3 regions of the Geobacillus sp. YHL genome follow, and region 1 is predicted to be linked to each of the others. Evidence: predicted binding sites of a transcription regulator. Region 1 holds the regulator's gene; each other region holds the start of a gene.
The links. Region 1 encodes Rex, which represses fermentation and respiration genes when NADH is low (regulators of the CRP and FNR family bind a similar motif). Its sites were predicted from a motif close to TTGTGAAATATTTCACAA; they were not measured.

Region 1 (6,944 bases):
CGGACAAATTTACACCGGGCTTTATCGCTACGAAGGCGGTGCGCTCCGCTGTCTTGAGGAGGACAGGATTGTGGCGGCGGATGAGTGGGCGCGTTGGTTGAGCAAGCAGGAAGAGGATGTATTGTTCATTGGTGCGGATGCACCGCTATATCGTGATTTGTTTCGAAGTCATTTAGGCGAACGGGTTCACGTGGCCCCGCCGTCTTTGGCGTTGCCGCGTCCGAGCGAGTTGGTAATGCTAGGCAAACAAAAAGAGCGCGAGAACGCCCATGTGTTTGTGCCGAATTACCTCCGCCTTGCCGAGGCGGAGGCGAAATGGCTCGCGAAACAAAAAGGGGAACAGAACGATGGGGATCAATGTTCAATTTCGGCCAATGACCATTCATGACATTGATGAAGTCGTGCAAGTCGAGCGGGCATCGTTTACTTCGCCTTGGAGCCGTGAATCGTTTTACAACGAGCTCATGTACAACCGCTACGCCAAATATATCGTCATGGTGTACAACGGGCGGATCATCGGGTATGGTGGGATGTGGCTTGTCATCGATGAGGCGCATGTGACGAATGTAGCCGTGTTGCCGCAGTTTCGTGGGCAAAAGCTTGGTGAAGCGCTCATGCGACGCTTGATGGACATGGCCAGGCAGCACGGGGCGGCGATGATGACGCTTGAGGTGCGCGTGTCCAATCATGTTGCCCAGTCGCTGTACCGAAAGCTTGGGTTTCGCAACGGAGGCATTCGCAAACGGTATTATCCGGATAACTTTGAAGACGCGTTAGTCATGTGGGTGAAGCTGAGATGAATGAGGACGTGTATGTATTAGGCATTGAAACGAGCTGCGATGAAACGGCGGCAGCAGTCGTGAAAAACGGAAGAGAGGTTTTATCGAATGTAGTGGCGTCGCAAATGGAAAGCCATCGGCGGTTTGGCGGCGTCGTGCCGGAAATTGCTTCCCGCCATCATGTGGAGCAAATTACGCTCGTTATTGAGGAAGCGATGCAGCAGGCCGGCGTATCGTTTGCGGACCTTGATGCGGTGGCGGTGACGGCCGGACCGGGGCTTGTCGGAGCGCTTCTTGTCGGGGTCAACGCGGCGAAAGCGTTAGCGTTTGCCCATGGATTGCCGCTTATTGGGGTGCATCATATCGCCGGTCATATTTACGCCAATCAATTAGTGACCGAAATGAAGTTCCCGCTGTTGGCGCTCGTCGTTTCCGGTGGTCATACGGAACTCGTGTTCATGAAGGAGCACGGGAATTTTGTGGTGATCGGTGAAACGCGCGATGACGCTGCCGGTGAGGCGTATGACAAGGTGGCGCGGGCTTTAGGCCTTCCGTACCCAGGAGGACCGCACATCGACCGGCTGGCTCATGAGGGAGAGCCAGTGATTGATTTGCCGCGAGCGTGGCTTGAGGAAGGTTCGTATGATTTCAGCTTCAGCGGCTTAAAATCGGCGGTTCTCAATGCGCTCCACAATGCGAAGCAGCGCGGTGAGGAGATCGATCCGAGACAGATGGCCGCGAGCTTTCAGGCCAGCGTCGTCGATGTGCTGGTGACGAAAACGGTGCAGGCCGCCAAAGAATACCGCGTACGGCAAGTGCTGCTCGCCGGGGGGGTGGCGGCCAACCGCGGGCTGCGGGCTGCACTGCAGGAGAAAATGAAAGAGCTTCCCGACGTGGAGCTTGTCATCCCGCCGTTATCGCTATGCACCGATAATGCTGCGATGATTGCCGTTGCGGGAACAGTGTTATATCAACAAGGAAAGCGGGCTGATTTGGCGCTCAACGCCAATCCAAGCTTGCCGCTTGTCTAGGCAGTTGGCTGAAACGCGAAAGACACCGAAGGGCGATCCGTTTGCGGCAGGCAAACGGATCGTCCTTTTTATTTTCATGTGAAAAAAGTTTGTGTATATTTTTATCCACAAATCTGTGGACAATGTGGAAAAAGCGGTAAAACATGATCAACATAAGAAAGACAATACACAGCGATTTTTGTGTAACAAGGAAGATGTTTTTTGTGGATAGTGTGGAAAAGTTGGTGAATAACTTATATTCCATGGTGGAAATTGTGGATTCTTTTGTGGATAATGTGACTAACTAAAGAACAACCCGCCGAAACTAGAGGCGGGTTGTCGGTTATAGTGAAGTATAAAGCTGTTCCCATTCGGCCAATAACATTTCGACTCGCTGCTTCCGCTCGTCGTTTTCTTGCGTCAATCGTTGCATCGTCTCATAGTCGCCGTAAACGGATGGATCACAAAGTTGCTGCTCGATCTCAGCGATTTGTGCTTCAAGCGTTGCAATCTCGGCTTCGATTTCATCCAAGCGGCGTTGGCGCTGGCGCCGTCGTTTTTTTTCCTCTTTTTCTTGCTCGTATGTCGTTTTGGCAGAATCACTTGCCGTTTCTGTCGGGCGGACGTTCAGGAGTGCCAGTTCGCGCATTTCTTCTTTTTTGGCGATGTAGTAATCATAGTCGCCTAAGTATTCCGTTAGGCCTCCGCTGGAAAGTTCAAACACCTTTGTTGCGATTCGGTTGATGAAATAGCGGTCGTGGGAAACGAACAAAATCGTTCCCGGGTAGTCGATGAGCGCTTGCTCGAGCACTTCTTTGCTGTCGAGGTCTAGATGGTTTGTCGGTTCGTCCAAAAGAAGGACATTTGCTTTTTGCAACATCAACTTGGCGAGCGCCAGGCGTGCTTTCTCCCCGCCGCTTAAAGCGGAGACCGGTTTTAAAACGTCATCGCCGGAAAACAGGAAGTTGCCGAGCACGGTGCGAATTTCTTTTTCTGTCTTTTCGGGGTAGGCGTCCCACAGCTCGTCAAGCACCCGTTTGTTCGATGACAAATCAGCTTGGTCTTGATCGTAATAGCCGATTTGGACGTTTGCGCCGTAGCGGAGCTCTCCTGTTTGGATAGGGAGTTTTCGGGCGATCGCCTTCAGCAATGTCGACTTGCCGATGCCGTTCGGCCCGACTAGGGCGACGCTTTCGCCGCGCGTGATGCGGAAGCTGATTTGGCGGATGATGGGTGCACCGTCGTCATAGCCAACGGCTATGTCTTCAGCGGTGAGCACTTCATAGCCGCTCGGTCGATCGATCGAGAACGAAAAGGAGGCTGATTTTTCATCGCCGACAGGCCGTTCGAGCCGTTCTATTTTTTCCAGTTGCTTTCGCCGGCTTTGCGCCCGTTTGGCCGTCGAGGCACGTGCGATGTTGCGCTGGATGAAGTCTTGGAGTCGGGCGATTTCTTCTTGCTGTTTCTCGTACCGTCTTAACTCTTGTTCGTATTGCTCGGCCCGCAACTCCAAATAGCGGCTGTAGTTGCCGGCATAGTGTTTGAGCGTGGCATTCGACAGTTCGTATACGTCGGTGACGATTTTGTCTAAAAAGTAGCGGTCGTGGGAAACAACCAGGACGGCACCGGGATAGGCTTGCAAGTACTGCTCCAGCCAGGCAAGCGTCTCAAGATCCAAATGGTTCGTCGGCTCGTCCAAAATCAATAAATCCGGCTTGGACAACAGCAATTTCCCAAGGGCAAGCCGCGTCCGCTGTCCGCCGCTTAACGACGAGACCGGCGTAGTTTTATAATCATATGAGGAAAACTGCAGCCCGTACAAAACGGAGCGGATGTCGGCTTCGTATTGGTAGCCGCCTTGTTCTTTGTATTGTTCTTGCAGCTCGTCATACATTTTCAGCGTTTTTTCATAGCGAGCGGGATCGGCGAGTACGTCCGGGTCGCCGAGTTGCATGCTGAGTTCGGCAAGCTGTTTTTCGAGTCCTAGAAGCGGGGTGAATACCTCGAGCATTTCGTCCCAAATGGAACGCGGCGAGTCGAGCCCGCTGTTTTGCGCCAAATAGCCGATTTTGATATGGTTTGGTTTGATGATTTTGCCGCTGTCGAAAGAGAGTTCACCGGCGATGATTTTCAACAATGTCGATTTTCCCGCTCCGTTGCGGCCGACAAGGGCGATTCGGTCGCGGGACTGTATTTCTAGTTTTATATTCGATAAAATAAGGTCAGCACCGAAATATTTCGTGAGCCCGTGCACTTGCAAAATGATCATGTCCGTCACCTCGCGAATAGTTTAACGCAAGTCGCGAAAACGGTCAAAGACGAATGATGAAAAATCGTGTATAGTGTATAAATGGAGGAGATTGTATTGTCATCGTTCACTCATTTCAATGAACAAGGGCGCGCGAAAATGGTTGATATTACGCACAAAGAAGATACTGTGCGAGTGGCTGTGGCGCAAACGAGCGTGACTGTCAGCCGGGAAATTTACGAAAAAATGACGAGCAATGCGATCGAGAAAGGGGATGTGCTCGCCGTCGCTCAAGTGGCGGGGGTGATGGCGGCGAAGAAGACAGCTGACCTTATTCCAATGTGTCACCCGCTTATGTTAAAGGGTGTGGACATTGCTTTTGCTTGGGAAAACGATGGAGAAGCGCATAAGCTCGTCATCACGGCAACGGTGAAAACGAAAGGGAGCACAGGAGTGGAAATGGAAGCGCTGACGGCCGCTTCGGTCTGTGCGTTGACAGTGTACGATATGTGCAAGGCGCTTGATAAAGGAATGGTCATCGGTCCGACGTATTTGGTCGAAAAAACGGGCGGGAAGTCTGGCCATTACCGACGGAAAACCGATTAGCTAGGGGATGAGATCATGAGCAACGAACAACCGAAAATTCCGCAGGCAACCGCCAAACGGCTGCCGCTTTACTATCGGTTTTTGAAAAACTTGCACGCTTCCGGCAAGCAACGCGTCTCCTCTGCCGAGTTGAGCGAGGCGGTGAAAGTCGATCCGGCGACGATCCGCCGTGATTTCTCCTATTTTGGCGCGCTTGGTAAAAAGGGATACGGGTATAATGTCAATTATTTGTTGTCGTTTTTCCGCCGGACGCTTGAAGAGGATGAGGTGACCGAAGTCGCCTTGTTTGGCGTCGGCAATTTAGGCACCGCCTTTTTAAACTATAATTTTTCGAAAAACAACAATACGAAAATCGTGATGGCGTTTGATGTCGATGAGCGGAAAGTAGGAACGACAGTCGGCGGGGTGCCGGTCTATCATCTCGATGAGTTGGAGGAGCGGCTTCACGAAAACATCCCGGTCGCCATTTTAACCGTGCCGGCCGCCGCGGCTCAAGCGCTGACCGACCGCCTTGTCGCGCAAGGAATTAAAGGCATTTTAAACTTTACTCCGGCGCGGTTGAACGTGCCGAACCATATTCGCGTCCATCATATCGATTTAGCCATTGAGCTGCAGTCGCTCGTCTATTTTTTGAAAAACTATCCATCGCCATCGTAAAAAGGAGAGAACAACACATGAAATATTTGTTGCTCGTTGCTGTGATTTTGTTGCTGTTTGGCACGAAAAAGCTGCCGGAATTAGGGCGGTCGTTCGGCCAGTCGCTTCGCGAGTTTAAAGACGCCACAAAAGGGCTCGCTGATGACGAAGAAACGAAAACCGACCGATGACAAGGCAGGATGGAGAAACAATGAATGACAAAGAAATGTCGGTGTATGAGCATCTGGGTGAACTGCGAAAACGGCTCATCATCGTGCTCATCTTTTTTGCTGCGGCGCTTGTCGTTAGTTTCTTTTTTGTCGATGATGTCATTTTGTATTTGCAGCGAACGGCCGAGGCGAAGCATTTGACCATGAACGCCTTCCGCCTCACCGATCCGATTAAAGTGTATTTTCAGTTTGCCTTTGTCATCGCAGCTGTGCTGTCGGCTCCGGTGCTGTTGTATCAAATTTGGGCGTTTGTAAGCCCCGGTCTGTATGAAAAAGAGCGGAAAGTGACGTTAAGCTATATCCCGGCGTCGATCGTTCTTTTTTTAGCAGGCGTCAGCTTCGCTTATTTCGTCTTGTTTCCGTTTGTCGTTCGATTTATGAGCCAGCTGGCTGACCAACTAGGGGTTCAACAAATGATCGGCATTAATGAATATTTTCAGTTTTTGCTTCAGCTCGTGCTGCCGTTTGGCATCGTGTTTCAGCTGCCGATCGTCGTGTTGTTTTTCACCCGCTTAGGGCTTATTACGCCGCAGCTTCTTGTTCGCATCCGCAAGTATGCGTATTTGGCGCTGCTTATTTTAGCGGCGGTCATTACGCCGCCGGATGTGCTGTCGCAAGTGATCGTCATGATTCCGCTCACCATTTTGTATGAAGGAAGCATTTGGGTGGCGCGCATCGGCTATCGGAAAGCGCAGCGAGCAGCCGAGGAGGAAGGCAATGAGTGAGGCGGGACGAAAAACATTGAGAGGAAAGCGAGCAAGGCCGGGCCAAACGAAGGGGCTGTCTCAAAAGCCGCAAAACAGGGTTTTGAGGCCGGCCTCTTGTTTTTTTGTTTCCATTTTCACAATATGATCGCCGTCATGAGATTGATGTTCTGGTCCCTTCCCGTGCGAATCACGGGAAGGGGGTCAGCGTTTTGAGGCGAAAAGAAGGCGAAGGGCGGTGCCGAAATCAAAGGCAGCGAGCGCCGCTAAAGCGATGGTGGAGACGTTCCAAACCGTTTCATGAGCACTTTCGATGGCCAAATACGTAAACATTGAGCCTAAGACGAAATACAGAAGCGAAAACAGCCGAGGGTTTCGCATCATAGCCAAACCCTCCAAACGGCGAGCGGCAGCTCGGACTGGCGCATCATTTTCTCAATCTCGTCGGCCAACAGCGTCTGCATGGCGACGACGAACGTATTCATGGCGACATGGGCGAAAATCGGCACGAAAATGCGTCCGGTTTTCGCGTATAAAAACGCGAATACCATCCCCATGGATGTGTACAGAAGCAAATGTTCCGGCTCCATATGGACAAGGGCAAACAAGAGCGAACTGACAAGCGCAGCAAGCCAAAAGTTGTATTTTTCATAAAGCGAGCCGAAAATGATTTTGCGGAAGATGATCTCTTCCAAAATCGGGCCGATGACGGAGGTGACGACGACCAACAG
Region 2 (6,944 bases), on a different contig from region 1:
GACGGCAGGTGCTGCCATGCTTACCTCCTCCCGTATGTTTTGATCAAATAGTACAGCCCTCCGGCCACCCCGAGAATGATCAACACCGCCACCACTCCCCAAACGGTCGACGTTTTGACCGAGACGCGAAACGCCGCCTCCGCCGACGTTTCCGCCGTTTGCGCCTGGAAGTTGACGACATAATCCCCAGCGATCGCTTCATCCGACGCTTTCACTTTCGCCTTGACTGTTTTGGAATCGCCCGGGTTCAGCTGGGCGATCGTGCTTTGATCGAATTCCACTTCCCAATCAGGCGGAGCGTCAGCCGTCATATTGATGTTCAAAAGCGGAGCGCTTCCGGTGTTTTTGACGACAAGATCGATCACCCGTTCATGCCCCGCCGTCACATCGGTGCTTAAGTTTCCTGACGGCGTCGTCAGTTTGAGCGCATACGTGCCCGTAATGACCGCTTCTAACGTCAGCTCAGCCGACGTATCGCTCGTTTGCGCTTTGATCGGGATTTTGTACGTGCCCGCTTTCACATTTTCCGGCGGTTTGACCTCTACGGTAATGTCTCTTGATTCATTCGGCTCGAGTTTCACCGACGTAACGGAATTGCCTTCCGATTTGAACGTGACTTGCCAACCTTTTTCCGCCGCCGAACTTAACGCGTAATTTTGCGTCTTGGCGGTTCGGTTTTTCAGCGTGACATCATACGTGAAGCTCGAATCCGCGTGCCCCTCGAGGTTCGTTTGTTCCGACGTCAGTTCCGTTTTAAACGATCCTTGTTCCGTCACGCGGACAAGCAGCGGCAATTTCGATGAACCACTCTCCCCTTTCGCGACGAGCCAAAAGCGGTAATCCCCTTTGTCGGCATCCAGCGGCACGGTCACTTCCAACGTGACCTCTTCTTCTTTTCCGCCTCGGACGGACAGCTGCTCAATCGTTCTCCCCTCAGCGGTAATCGAAGTCGACCATCCTTTCGGCAGGTGGTCAAACGAGAAGGTGACGTTTTCAATGTTGGAACCGTTGTTGATGACATTGACCGTATAGTCGATTGTTTCCCCCGGCGTCACGGAAAGCCCGGTGTATGGCGTGAAAAGAACAACACCGCTTGCCGCCGATGCCGGGCGGATCGGAAGAAGAAGCGAAAAGAGCGTCAAGATCATGGCGAACATCATGATGACCCTGCTTCGCACGACGTTCACTCCCTCCTTCTGTTTTCACTTCGTATACGCCAGAAATGGATCAATGGATTTGTTTTGCAGGAGAAAAATGAAATTGTAGAATAGATGCAGTAGGGGCAACAATTCTATCAAGCATGTGTCGGGAGGTGGGCAAGATGGAAGATCGATGGGAAGACATGGAACTGCTCGAGAAGATCGCCGAAGGCTCGCGCGCCGCCTTTGACCGTTTTTACGAAAAATACGCTCCGATGGTCTATCATATCGCTCTTCGGATCGTCGGCGACGAGGTGGAGGCGGAAGATGTCAGCCACGATGTGTTTCTCGAAATCTTGCAAAAACCGCATCAATTCGACCCGAAACGGGGAACCGTTCAAGCCTTTCTTGCCGTGAAAACGAAAAGCCGGTCGCTCGACCGCCTGCGCAAGAAACGGGATCTTTTAGTGAGCCGCCTTGAGGAAGCAGCTTTAACAGAAAAGGGGGCGGAATTTGATTTTCTCCGCCAACTGGAACAACAAGTCATCATAGACGCTTTAACCCATCTCCCCGAGGAGCAGCGGCAAGCCATCATTCACTTTTACTTTCATGGGGAAACACAGCGGGAAATCGCCGCCGCGATGAACAAACCGTTAGGCTCCGTCAAGTCGCTCATCCGCTACGGCTTGCGCAATTTGCGGAAACAAAAAGAGCTGTTCCACTGGATGGGGGCTGGCAGAGGTGAAGAACAGCATGAAGCATAGCCATATTTCGGAAGCAAAAATCGTGGACTGGCTGTTAGGCATGCTGCCAGAGCAAGAAAAAGAAGACGTGTCCAACCATCTAAAGCAGTGCCTTGAATGCCAACGCTTGCTTGAAGCGTGGAAAAACATCGGGCTTAAGGAGGAAGCTCAATATGAAGCACCTCCCCTTTCTCATAAAGAGCGAATTTGGGCCCAAGCAGAAGCGCAAAAACAAACGAAGCGGATGCGGCGCGGTCTCCGCATGGCAGGCGGGTGGATCGGTGCAGCTTTGGCCGTTTTCCTTTTCACCTTGCGCCTTTCCGCTCCCAGCGACGGACCAGCCGCTTCCCATGACCGATCGGATGAGCCATATCGATACCAGATTGTCGAACAACATACCGACATTCCGATCGAGCGAATCATCCATAATCCCAAAACGAAACAAATTCCGATTGAGCCATCGGCGCTCTTTCAACAGATGGACGGCACAATTTGGCTCAATGACGATACGAAGGAAATGTTGATGGAAATTGAAGGGCTGCCGCCGTTTGCGGCCCGCGATTATCAATTGTGGATCATTTACACCAACAACGAGGTCAAAGGGGAACTGTTGACGATCCGCCACGGAGCGGCGCGCATTTTGATCACCGGCGAGGATGTCAAACAGTTCAAGCAAATTAAAGCGAGCCTCGAACCAAAAGGGGGAAGCGCGGCGCCGACCGGGCCCGAGACCTTTATAGTCGAGTTGAACCACGAATGATCTTTCAACAAAAACGGGGAAGGGCGCCTGCTCCTCCCCCGTATGTTTTGAACACACATCCAACATCCGCCGCATGCGCCCGGGCAACCGTCTCACGAACGCCGTAGCGCCGTCATTTTAAGCGGCCGTTTTTCACCGCCTTCTTACCGTTGGCTTCGCTCTTTTGTCCGCAGCGCCTTTGGAATGTAAACACAATACGGCTCGCTTTCCAAATAGTCTCCCGTCACCGCGTACGCCCGCGAGCGTGAGCCGCCGCACACATATCGGAACTCGCAGACGCCGCATTTTCCTTTATATTTGTCCGGATTGCGCAAGTCTTGGAAAATCGGCGAGTGTCGGTAAATGTCCGCCAGCGGCGTTCCCCGGACGTTCCCGGCTTTGACTGGCAGCAGCCCGCTTGGGTAGACATCGCCGATATGGGAGATAAAAACAAAGCCGTTGCCGTCGTTTACTCCTTTCGGCGCGCGGCCGAGCCCGTCGACTTGTCCGGTTAAGCCTTTGTTCAACACGTCTTCGTAACGGATGCCGCCTTTTGTCGTTTTTCCTTCGCGCATTTTCGCCTGCAGCACAACGCGGCGGTAATGCTGGCCGGCTGTCGTTTTAATGTCAAACGGAACGCGCTTGCTCGTTTCATACAACCAGCGGAACACCCGCTCATGCTCGATGGGGGAAATCATGTCCTCCTCCTTCCCCCTGCCTGTCGGCACAAGGAAAAAGACGCTCCAAAGGACGCATTTCAGCTTCTCAACCAATTCCGCCATTTCATCAAGCACATGAACGTTGTATCGCGAAATGACGGTGTTGATTTGCACGGGAATGTCGAGCTCATGCAAGTATTGAATCGCACGGATCGTCAAATCAAACGAGCCGCTCACGCCGCGGAAATGGTCGTGAATCTCGGCGTTTGGCCCGTCAAGGCTAAACGCCCAGCGCGACAGGCCGACCTCTTTTGCTTTGCGGATCGCCTCTTTCGTCACGTTCGGCGTCGCGCTCGGCGTCATTGACACGCGCAATCCTTTATCGATCGCATATTTCGCTAAATCGTACACATCCGGGCGCATGAGCGGATCGCCGCCCGTAAAGACGAGCATCGGCTGATCCATCTCGTAAATCTCATCGATCAGTTTTTTCCCTTCCTCAAACGTCAACTCGCGCGGATCGCGATGGTATTGCGCTTCGGCGCGGCAATGAAGGCACTTGAGTTGACAAGCTCTCGTCAATTCCCAAATCACAATAAACGGATTTTCATTAAAATCGCGCATTGCGGCCCCCTCCTTGGCCTCCATTGTACCGCAACATTCAGGCGCGTTATGTGATATCGATCACATCCACAGCAAAGCCACAACAGAGGGCGATCGTGCCATGAGCGAAGATGACAGCCGTTTAAACAGGCGGTATAACATTTAAGTAAAAACGAGTGGAGATGAGACGATGCCAGACGGGGTCTCGTACCACGCCAAAGACATTTCACGAAGTCGCGAAACGAACGGGGCTGACCGTCCTCGAAGTGGCGGACTTGGCGAAGGAAATCAACCTCCAGTCCAATAACGTAAAAGAGCCGAAGTCGTGCGGTTCTTTTTCGCCCTATTGCCGTTTCATAAAATTCAGGTCATCATCAAAAGGTGCACTTGACCTTTTATTGACAGTTATTGTACAGGCGAAATCATTTTTCACTTGCGTATCATGAACGTCTTTGTGCATCAAGTGCATTTTGTGGTGAAAAGCCGGGAAAAGAACCATTTCGCGGTCAAGGATGGCTCTTCTGAATTGAAAAAAGTGTATGCGGTGTCTGCTTCGGCCACAATCCCCCCTTCACCGGTACTCTTCCTCCGTATTGACATTGCGCCATACGTCTCCATCCGCGGCAAGCTGTTGGGCGTCAACATAGCGGACGCGGGCGCCGTCAATAAGCGAGATCATCCGCCGTTCGCCGGCGTCAAGCAGCTCGGCGATCACGGAACGAAGCCGACGATGGTATAGAGCGACCAATGGCTCTGGGCGGCCGCCATGGAGTGGAACGATGGCGTCAAACGTCGGATCGATATAGGAAGCAAGCCGCTCCGCCACTTCCCGCCGCATGTACGGCATGTCGCACGGCAGGACGAACACCCAGTCGGCTCGGCTCTGTTCCATGACGGTGTAAAGGCCGGCCAGCGGCCCAGAACCACGGTAACGCTCCACATCAAGCAACACCGGGATGTCCGTTTGCCGGCGGAATTCATCGACAAGCGACGGATGGCTGACGATGTACAGTTCATCAGTGATCGGATCGAGCGCCGCCACAGACCAAGTGAAAAACGGAGCGCCTTCGTGCAGCGCAAACGCCTTCGGCCGCCCGAACCGGCGCGACTGGCCGCCGGCGAGCACCGCTCCGGCAATGGTTCGTTTCATCTCTATCCCCTCTTTCTGAACTTCATCTGCCCCTACCGTACCATACCAACCGGCGAAAAAAAAAGATTTCCGCCTACAGACGGAAATCCCAATGGAGCGGATGATTTATTTTTTGCCGATGGCCACCCGCCATACGTCCGGCCCTTCCTCTAAGTACTCCCATGTAAACTGATCCGGACGCTCCATCATGAATTGGTATTGCAGCGGACGCGGGTCATGGTCATTCGTCAGCTCCATCACTTCCCCCGGCTTCAAACTGTCAAACAGCCGAAAAATTGCCGGATGGCGGTCGCGCGGCGGATAGTCCGGGGCGTGGATTTTGGCAGCAAATTGGTTCATAACATTGGCCTCCTTTGTAGTATAATGAATTATATACTTTATCATAACCGCTTGAACCTTGGGCGGTAGTGACGAGCGTCACAGCCCGAAGGTGAACATGTTCAATCCCCATGAAAGGAGAAATGGCGGTTGGAAGAGCTTGTTGGCTTTTGCGCGCAATGCGGCAAGCCGATCCATTGTCTGCATGGGTTCTTAAATGGCGTCGTCAGCCGAGAAACAGAGACGTTGTACTGCTTTCCGTGCCATGACAAGCAAAAGGAAAACGAACACACCACGCCGGACAAATGCCACAAGTGATTGAAAACGTTCACAAACGAAAGGGGGCTGACCCAAAAATCCACTAACAAGTGGACTTTTGGAGCCAGCTCTTTCTTTTTTAAATCGTACATTGATCATGAACGATTCCGATTAAATCCCTTGTTTCTCCTTATATTATAAAGAAAGGAAGTTCGATTTTCTTAAAAACAATGTCGCTGCCGGGATTAACATGACCGTACGGGCTAAAACGCACTCCTTTTCCTGGACGGATACAAAGCGACAATGACACAAAACGTTATTTTCAAATTTCTACGAATCATTTATAATATGAATGGGGAACGATGATCCTCATTTGTTCTGCGCTACAATCCCATCCCTTTCCTCAACCATTTACTCTACACGCTCGTTTCCCCAGTCCTCAAAAGAAAGGAGCGATTCATCATCACTCGCTTTTCCAGGGCTGCTATATATCTTATTAGAAGGGAGGATTTTCCTTGGAAGAGATATTGAAACAAATTTTGGACAAGCTCCAAATTATCGAACATGAAGTAAGCGACGTCAAAACAAACATGGCAACGAAACAGGAGCTCGAAGAAGTGAAGCAAAACTTCACAACAGAGCTTGAGGATATTAAAGCCAACATGGCAACGAAACAAGAACTTGAAGAAGTGAAGCATAGTTTCACAAAAGAGATCGAAGACATCAAAGCCAACATGGCTACCAAGCAAGAACTTGAAGACATCAAAGCCAACATGGCTACCAAGCAAGAACTTGAAGGCATCAAAGCCAACATGGCTACCAAGCAAGAACTTGAAGGCATCAAAGCCAACATGGCTACCAAACAAGAACTTGAAGGCATCAAAGCCAACATGGCTACCAAACAAGAACTTGAAGACATCAAAGCCAACATGGCTACCAAGCAAGAACTTGAAGACATCAAAGCCAACATGGCTACCAAACAAGAACTTGAAGACATCAAAGCCAACATGGCTACCAAGCAAGAACTTGAAGGCATCAAAGCCAACATGGCTACCAAACAAGAACTTGAAGACATCAAAGCCAACATGGCTACCAAACAGGAGCTTGAGGACGTAAAGAACAACCTAATGAAAGAATTAGATCATGTCAAAGCCAATATGGTCACGAAGCAAGAGTTTGTTTTCGTCCAACAAGCAGTGCTTGAAACAAATGAAATCGTTAAGAAAATAGAACAAAACATGGAAAAGCACGAACGGATTTTAGATCTTCTTTCTAGGCGTTCGATTGAACAAGAAGCGGCAATTTCCAGCATTCGTCTTATTAAGGCACCATAAG
Region 3 (6,944 bases), on a different contig from region 1:
AAAACGGCAATCCTCTCGCCAAACCAGGATGGGTGCGTCTGTCGCTCCATCCTACGATGACGAACGAAGAAGTGTATGCGATCATCCGCGCCGTCCGTCAAATCGCCCGCTATGGCCGCCGCTGGCAGGAGGAATACGAGTACGATGCTGGGAAAAATGAGTTCGTCCACCGTGACGATGATCGGTACATTCGGCATTTCTTTCTCTTTTAAGCTTCCGAGAGCAAGGACGGTCATTTTCCCGTGCGTTTTTGTTTTCAGTCCTAGCCAGAACTCGGTACAATAAAGGCATCTTGACCAAAAGAAGGGGAGAACCGATGAACGAATTGTACCATTTGCTTGTGCGGACCGATCGGGAGCAACAATTGTACAACCAAGCGCGTCGCCTTGCGGAACGGTTTGCGGAAAGGGCGGCGCATGATGACGAACAGGCAACGTTTCCATTTGCCGATTTTGCCGATTTAAAAGAGGCTGGATTCCTTTCCTTGACCGTCCCGACTGAATACGGCGGCCAAGGGGCGTCGCTTTATGAGCTCGTGCTCGTGCAAGAGACGATTGCCCAAGGTTCTGGGGCAACGGCATTGTCGTTTGGTTGGCACGCCAGCATTCTCATGCGGCTGTTTTTGCTTCGCCGCTGGCCGGAGCCCGTTCTCACCCGTTTGGCGAATGAAGTCGTTTGCCGCCACGTGCTCATCAACAGCGCCCACTCTGAACGGACAACTGGCAGCCCGGCGCGCGGCGGTAAACCGGAAACGACGGCCGTCTTTCGCCATGGCCGCTTTGTGCTTCGGGGGCGAAAGACATTTGCATCGTTAGCCCCTGCGCTCGATTACGTCTTAATTTCCGCCACGATGGAAGACGGTCGGGTCGGTGAATTTCTCGTGCCGATGTCTGCTTCAGGCATTCGCATCGAACCGACGTGGAACACGCTTGGCATGCGGGCGACGCGCAGCGATGATCTTGTTCTTGAAGAAGTCGAAGTCGACCAAGAGGCGCTCGTAGAGACGCTTGGAGAAGCGAACGAAGCTGCTCCGGCGCAAGGATGGCTGTTGCACGTGCCGGCTTGTTACTTAGGCATCGCCATTGCGGCGCGCAATGAGGCGCTTCGCTTTGCCAAGACGTACCAGCCTAATACCCTGCCTCACCCAATCGCCTCGACGCCCGAAGTACAGCGGAAAATCGCTGAAATGGAATGGCGCCTCACCCATGCGCGCCATTTCCTGTACGCGGTCGCCGATTTATGGGATCGCTATCCGGAAAAACGGATGGAAATGAAAGAGGAGTTGGCAACAGCCAAATTGGTCGCCACCAATACCGCGCTTGAAGTCGTCGATTGGGCGATGCGCATTGTCGGCGGACAAAGCTTGTTTGCTGACAATCCGCTTCAGCGGCATTACCGTGACGTCCGCGCTGGGCTCTACAACCCGCCTGCTGACGACTTGACGCTTCAATGGCTTGCTAAGCGGGCATTGTCTCACAACCCACCTGCTCCATAAAACAGAACGGATTCAAGCAACACGAAAAAGCTGTCCCTGCTTTGTGGGGGACAGCTTTTTCCATGCCAAGCCGTTATTCCACCTCAAGCGCCGAGCGCAAAAACTCGGGCAAGGCGAAACATTGACGAAAGACCGCATCATTGACGTATTTCGTGTCGTTTGGAATGGTTGTCTGCGCCGGAAAATCGAGCGGCCGTTTCGAGCCGATCGTAAAGCTCCACAGTCCGCCTGGATACGTCGGCACCACCGCGGTGTACACAAGCACATGCGGGAACAGTTCGCGAATATTGCGGTACGTCCGTTTCAAAATATCCAAGTGGAAAATCGGCGACTGGCTTTGGCAGACCATCAGCCCGTCTGCTTTCAACGCGCGATGGACGTTGGCGTAAAACTCCGGTGAAAACAAGGCTTCCGCCGGGCCGACTGGGTCAGACGAGTCGATCATAATGACGTCGTAGACGTTTTCTTTCTCTTGCACAAACACGACGCCATCATCATAAACAAACCGCACGCGCTGATCCGATAAGTTGCCGGAGACGGCTGGCAAATGCTCTTTGCACGCCCGGACGACTTTTTCGTCGATTTCCACCATATCGATGGCTTCAAGATGAGCGTATTTCGCCGTCTCACGAGCTGCGCCGCAGTCGCCGCCGCCGATGATGAGCACCCGCTTCGCTTCCGGATGAAACTGCAGCGGCACGTGCGAAATCATTTCGTTATAAATATGGCCGTCAATCGAGGTCGTTTGCACGACGCCATCGAGTACGAGCATGCGGCCAAAATCGTACGAATCCAAAATCATCACATGCTGGTACTCGGACGGCTCGGCAAAAATCACCTCTTTGATTCGATAGCTGATTTTTAAGTTGTCGCGATCATCTTCGGTGAGCCAAAGCTCTCCATTGTCCATATGCAAGTAAGGTGGCAAAGCGCTTCCTTCGTGTTTCATTGTGACCTCCTTTAGTCATGCAGATGTTTTCACACCTTTCTAATCTTAATATATTCTTCGTCTTGTGGCAAACAAAGGGGATGTGATCGGCCGGTGCCGGACGTATTCATCCCGCCGCCCATGTTTGACGACTGGTTTCGTTTTTCCAACTGATGATCGTTCTTGCCGCCACATCCCGCGCAAAGGCCGCCATCGGTTTCGCATCATCCCGCGTCTTCCTTCCGTAGAGCGATGCTTAGTGATCGTGTGCCTGCCAAACGCCAAAAAACTCTCCAGCTTATAGCCAGAAAGTTTTCTCAACCGCGCCGCTCTTTCAATAAAGAACGAAGCGACGCTCGGTCTTCAAGCAAATCGGCGAGCGTATACGCATCCAGCACACGCAAAAACGCCTCTAACGCCTCGTGAAGTGCGAAGCGAAGCCGACATACCGGCGTTAAGACGCACTCATTGCCGTGGGCGGCAAAACACTCGACAAGCGACAAGTTTTCCTCCGTTTCGCGAACAACCGCGCCGATGACAATCTCCGCGGGGCGTTTCGCAAGGCGGATTCCACCGTTGCGCCCACGGATCGTTTCAATGTAGCCGAGTTTGCCAAGCTCATAGACGATTTTGCTTAAATGATGCTCTGAAATGGAAAAGGCAGCGGCAATGTCTTTGATGTTCGTTTTTTCTTCTTCATCAAGCGCGCCTAAAAACAAGAGGACGCGCAAGGCGTATTCCGTATAGTTCGTCAACTGCATCGTGATTCACAACCTTTAAGCGACATTCTTGATCCCATTGTACCACACCTGATTCGAACGGAGAATTGTGAACAATTTATTAAAGATGTATTTGAAATATTGTTTTTTCGCAGTGCTCATGGTTGAATAAAAGATGTATTAAAAATACATGTTTTACAAGGGGATGAAATCATGACAACGACAACGAAATTGCATCCAAAAACGATTGAAATTGTGAAATCAACGGTGCCTGTCTTGGAAACACATGGCGAACAAATTACGAAGCGGTTTTATGAACTCATGTTTTCCAATCATCCGGAACTGCTCCATATTTTCAACCACGCCAACCAAAAGCAAGGGCGGCAGCAACGCGCCTTGGCCGCAGCCGTGTATGCGGCAGCGCGCTATATCGACCAGCTTGATGCTATTTTGCCGGTTGTGCGGCAAATCGGCCATAAACACCGCAGCTTAGGAATCAAACCAGAACAATACCCGATCGTCGGAAAGCATTTGTTGCTGGCGATCAAAGACGTGCTCGGCGACGCCGCCACCGACGAAGTGATCACGGCTTGGGCGGAAGCATATGAAGCCATTGCGTCCGTTTTCATTCAAGTGGAAAAAGAGCTCTACGATGAGGCAGCGGCCAAACACGGAGGCTGGCGTGACTTTCGCCGATTTGTCGTCGTGAAAAAGGTGAAAGAAAGCGGCGTCATTACTTCGTTTTATTTGGAGCCGGAAGACGGCAAGGCCATCAGTGATTATTTGCCGGGTCAATACGTGAGCGTCAAACTGTCGATTCCGGGCGAGACGTATACGCATATTCGCCAATACAGCTTATCGGATGCACCTGGAAAAGGGTATTACCGCATCAGCGTCAAACGGGAAGCAGCTACAGCGGACAAGCCGGCCGGCATTGTTTCCAACTATTTGCATGATCATGTCCAAGAGGGCGACGTGCTCGAGCTTAGCGCTCCAGCCGGCGATTTTACGCTTGATTTGTCCAAAACGACGCCGGTTGTGTTCATCAGCGGTGGCGTCGGCATCACTCCGCTTTTGAGCATGGCGCATACGTTGGCCATCCGCCAACCGACCCGCCCAGCGGCGTTTTTGCATGCTGCTTTGAATGGCCGCGTGCACGCGTTTGATAAGGAGCTTCGGATGTTGGCGGAACGCCCGTCATTTTCTTACCGTATTTGTTACGAGTCGCCATCCGACGAGGACCGCCGCCATCCACATTTTGGCAAAGAAGGGCGGATCGACCTCGCATGGATGCAATCCGTGATCCCGACGAAAGACGCAGACTTTTATTTCTGCGGCCCGATGCCGTTTATGAAAACCGTCTATCGTGCCCTAAAACAATGGAGTGTGCCAGAGGAGCACATCCATTACGAATTTTTCGGCCCGGCCGGCGATTTGACGAAAGACTGAGAGAGGTTTTTCGCTTGCCAGGGGGATGACCCAAAAGGGTCATTTTTCTTAACAAAACACAACATATTGTTTCTTAATGATTGTTTTATACCTATATACGGTAATAAGAAAGGGTGTCCCGATCCTTTTGGGACACCCTCTTTTGTTATCTTCCCTGTTGGCAAGTTCATGAATTTTTTGTATGATGAATTGCAAGAAAAGCAAGAAAAGGGAGAGACAACGCATGACGACATTTCGCCAACATCGCTGGCAATCATTTTTGCAAGGTTACGAGCAGCGCGCTCGAATCCTTATCTCCTGCCCAGATCGCCCGGGCATCGTCGCGGCAGTGACGTCGTTTCTGTACGAACAAGGGGCGAATATCGTTGAATCGAGCCAATATTCGACCGATCCTGAGGGAGGGACGTTTTTTCTCCGCTTGGAGTTCGACTGTCCAAACATCGCCGAGCGAAAAGAAGAGATCGAAGCGGCGTTTGCCCCGATCGCTGCTGAATTTCAGATGCGTTGGCAGCTTCGGCTGCACAACGACATTCGGCGAATCGCGATTTTTGTCTCCAAAGCCGAGCATTGTCTGCTTGAACTTCTTTGGCAATGGCAGGCGGGAGAGCTGATCGCCGACATCGCCCTTGTCATCAGCAACCACCCCGACTTGCGCGAGACGGTCGAGTCATTTGGCATCCCTTATGTGCATATTCCGGTGACGAAAGAAACGAAAGCGGACGCCGAAGCCGAACAAATCCGTCTGCTTCGCGACTATCAGATCGACACCATCGTGCTTGCCCGCTACATGCAAATTTTGTCGCCGGCGTTTGTCGCTGAATTCCCGGGACGGATCATCAACATCCACCACTCATTTTTGCCCGCCTTTATTGGCGCGCGTCCGTATGAGCGGGCGTATGAGCGCGGCGTCAAATTGATCGGCGCCACATCGCACTACGTCACCGACGATTTGGATGAAGGGCCGATCATTGAGCAGGACGTCGCCCGCGTGGACCACCGCCACCATCCGGACGACTTAAAGCGGATCGGCCGACTGATCGAAAAAACGGTGCTCGCCCGGGCGCTTCGGTGGCATTTGGAAGACCGGGTCATCATCCACGGAAACAAAACGATCGTGTTTTATTGAACCCAAGCGGGAGAGGATTTTTCCTTTCCCGCATGGTATAATGAAGACAAGCAGGATTTGGCCGCCCAAAGAGCGAAATTTCATCCGCAGGGAAGGAGGGAAAAAGCCTATGGGAGAAAAACGGACGCCCAGCGGTTTTCTGTTAAAACAACGTGCGTTTTTAAAATTGTATTTGATTACGCTCACCGAACAGGAGCGGCTCTACGGGCTGAAGCTGCTTGATGTATTGCGCCAAGAGTTCAAGCCGTTCGGCTACCGGCCGAACCACTCCGAAGTGTATAAGGCGCTGCACGATTTGATCGAAGACGGCATTTTAAAACAAGTGAAACAGAAAAAAGAGGGAATGAAGTACCAAGAAGTCGTTTACTATCGGTTCGCCGAGGGCGGACAGGAAAAGGCGAAGCTGTACAAACGCCAGCTCAAAGCGGAGCTTGATCGGTGCGCGGCGCTCATTCGCAAGGCGATTGAGGACAACTTCGGTTGAGAGCGCCTCGTTTTTTCTTTGTTATATTTACATAATATATTTATGGTCTAGTTCTTTTGTTTTGCGTCCCGCCGGGCGATCTAGTAGAATGAGAGGGGAAGATCGCCACAGAGAGGAAGTCAGAAGATGGGAACATGGCCGTTGACGGTCACGAAAGAAATGGAAAAGCGAAAAGAACTGTTCCGCCGCGATCCGGATCGCGCGTTGATTGGAGCGGGCGGGTACAAGGCGGCAGATGAGGCGATCGTGCACGATGCCGCCATTGCGCTCGCGCTTGGGAAAAACGTGCTCTTAAAAGGCCCGACCGGATCGGGAAAAACGCGGCTTGCTGAAACGTTGTCCGCTTTGTTTGGTCAACCGATGCACAGCATCAACTGTTCCGTGGACTTAGACGCCGAAGCATTGCTCGGTTTTAAGACGATCGTGCACAAAAACAGCCAGGCGGTGATCGAGTACGTGCCCGGACCAGTCATCCAGGCGATGACAAAAGGGCATTTGCTATATATTGACGAAATTAATATGGCGAAACCAGAGACGCTGCCGATTTTAAACAGCGTCCTTGACTACCGGCGGCGGCTCACGAATCCGCTCACCGGCGATCTCGTGCAGGCGAAACCGACATTTGGCGTCATCGCCGCGATCAATGAAGGCTATATTGGCACCGTACCGCTCAATGAGGCGCTCAAAAACCGGTTTGTCGTCATCAATGTGCCGTATGTGCAAGGAGAAACATTAAAATCGGT

Region 2: JCR24_RS05350 (TIGR04053 family radical SAM/SPASM domain-containing protein) is a predicted target of Rex. The motif match lies at 3,953-3,970, and genes of this name have one in related genera.
Region 3: nsrR (nitric oxide-sensing transcriptional repressor NsrR) is a predicted target of Rex. The motif match lies at 3,250-3,267, and genes of this name have one in related genera.

The regions. Positions count from the first base shown of each region.
Region 1 covers NZ_JAEIGB010000032.1:1,350-8,293, forward strand. The annotation lists gene tsaB (tRNA (adenosine(37)-N6)-threonylcarbamoyltransferase complex dimerization subunit type 1 TsaB) at 1-388, shown strand, start outside; gene rimI (ribosomal protein S18-alanine N-acetyltransferase) at 348-800, shown strand; gene tsaD (tRNA (adenosine(37)-N6)-threonylcarbamoyltransferase complex transferase subunit TsaD) at 797-1,810, shown strand; gene JCR24_RS16685 (ABC-F family ATP-binding cassette domain-containing protein) at 2,133-4,058, opposite strand; gene moaC (cyclic pyranopterin monophosphate synthase MoaC) at 4,155-4,643, shown strand; gene JCR24_RS16695 (redox-sensing transcriptional repressor Rex) at 4,659-5,300, shown strand; gene tatA (twin-arginine translocase TatA/TatE family subunit) at 5,318-5,470, shown strand; gene tatC (twin-arginine translocase subunit TatC) at 5,491-6,234, shown strand; gene JCR24_RS16710 (YdiK family protein) at 6,418-6,597, opposite strand; gene JCR24_RS16715 (CPBP family intramembrane glutamic endopeptidase) at 6,594-6,944, opposite strand, start outside.
Region 2 covers NZ_JAEIGB010000003.1:186,211-193,154, reverse strand. The annotation lists gene JCR24_RS05370 (ABC transporter ATP-binding protein) at 1-18, opposite strand, end outside; gene JCR24_RS05365 (COG1470 family protein) at 21-1,187, opposite strand; gene JCR24_RS05360 (RNA polymerase sigma factor) at 1,322-1,903, shown strand; gene JCR24_RS05355 (anti-sigma factor) at 1,893-2,642, shown strand; gene JCR24_RS05350 (TIGR04053 family radical SAM/SPASM domain-containing protein) at 2,786-3,904, opposite strand; gene JCR24_RS05345 (molybdenum cofactor guanylyltransferase) at 4,455-5,033, opposite strand; gene JCR24_RS05340 (DUF2249 domain-containing protein) at 5,139-5,372, opposite strand; gene JCR24_RS05335 (hypothetical protein) at 5,502-5,669, shown strand; gene JCR24_RS05330 (hypothetical protein) at 6,125-6,943, shown strand.
Region 3 covers NZ_JAEIGB010000002.1:138,147-145,090, reverse strand. The annotation lists gene JCR24_RS03225 (aminotransferase class V-fold PLP-dependent enzyme) at 1-212, shown strand, start outside; gene JCR24_RS03220 (acyl-CoA dehydrogenase family protein) at 317-1,495, shown strand; gene speE (polyamine aminopropyltransferase) at 1,569-2,444, opposite strand; gene nsrR (nitric oxide-sensing transcriptional repressor NsrR) at 2,741-3,184, opposite strand; gene hmpA (NO-inducible flavohemoprotein) at 3,356-4,591, shown strand; gene purU (formyltetrahydrofolate deformylase) at 4,815-5,717, shown strand; gene JCR24_RS03195 (replication termination protein) at 5,827-6,201, shown strand; gene JCR24_RS03190 (ATP-binding protein) at 6,361-6,944, shown strand, end outside.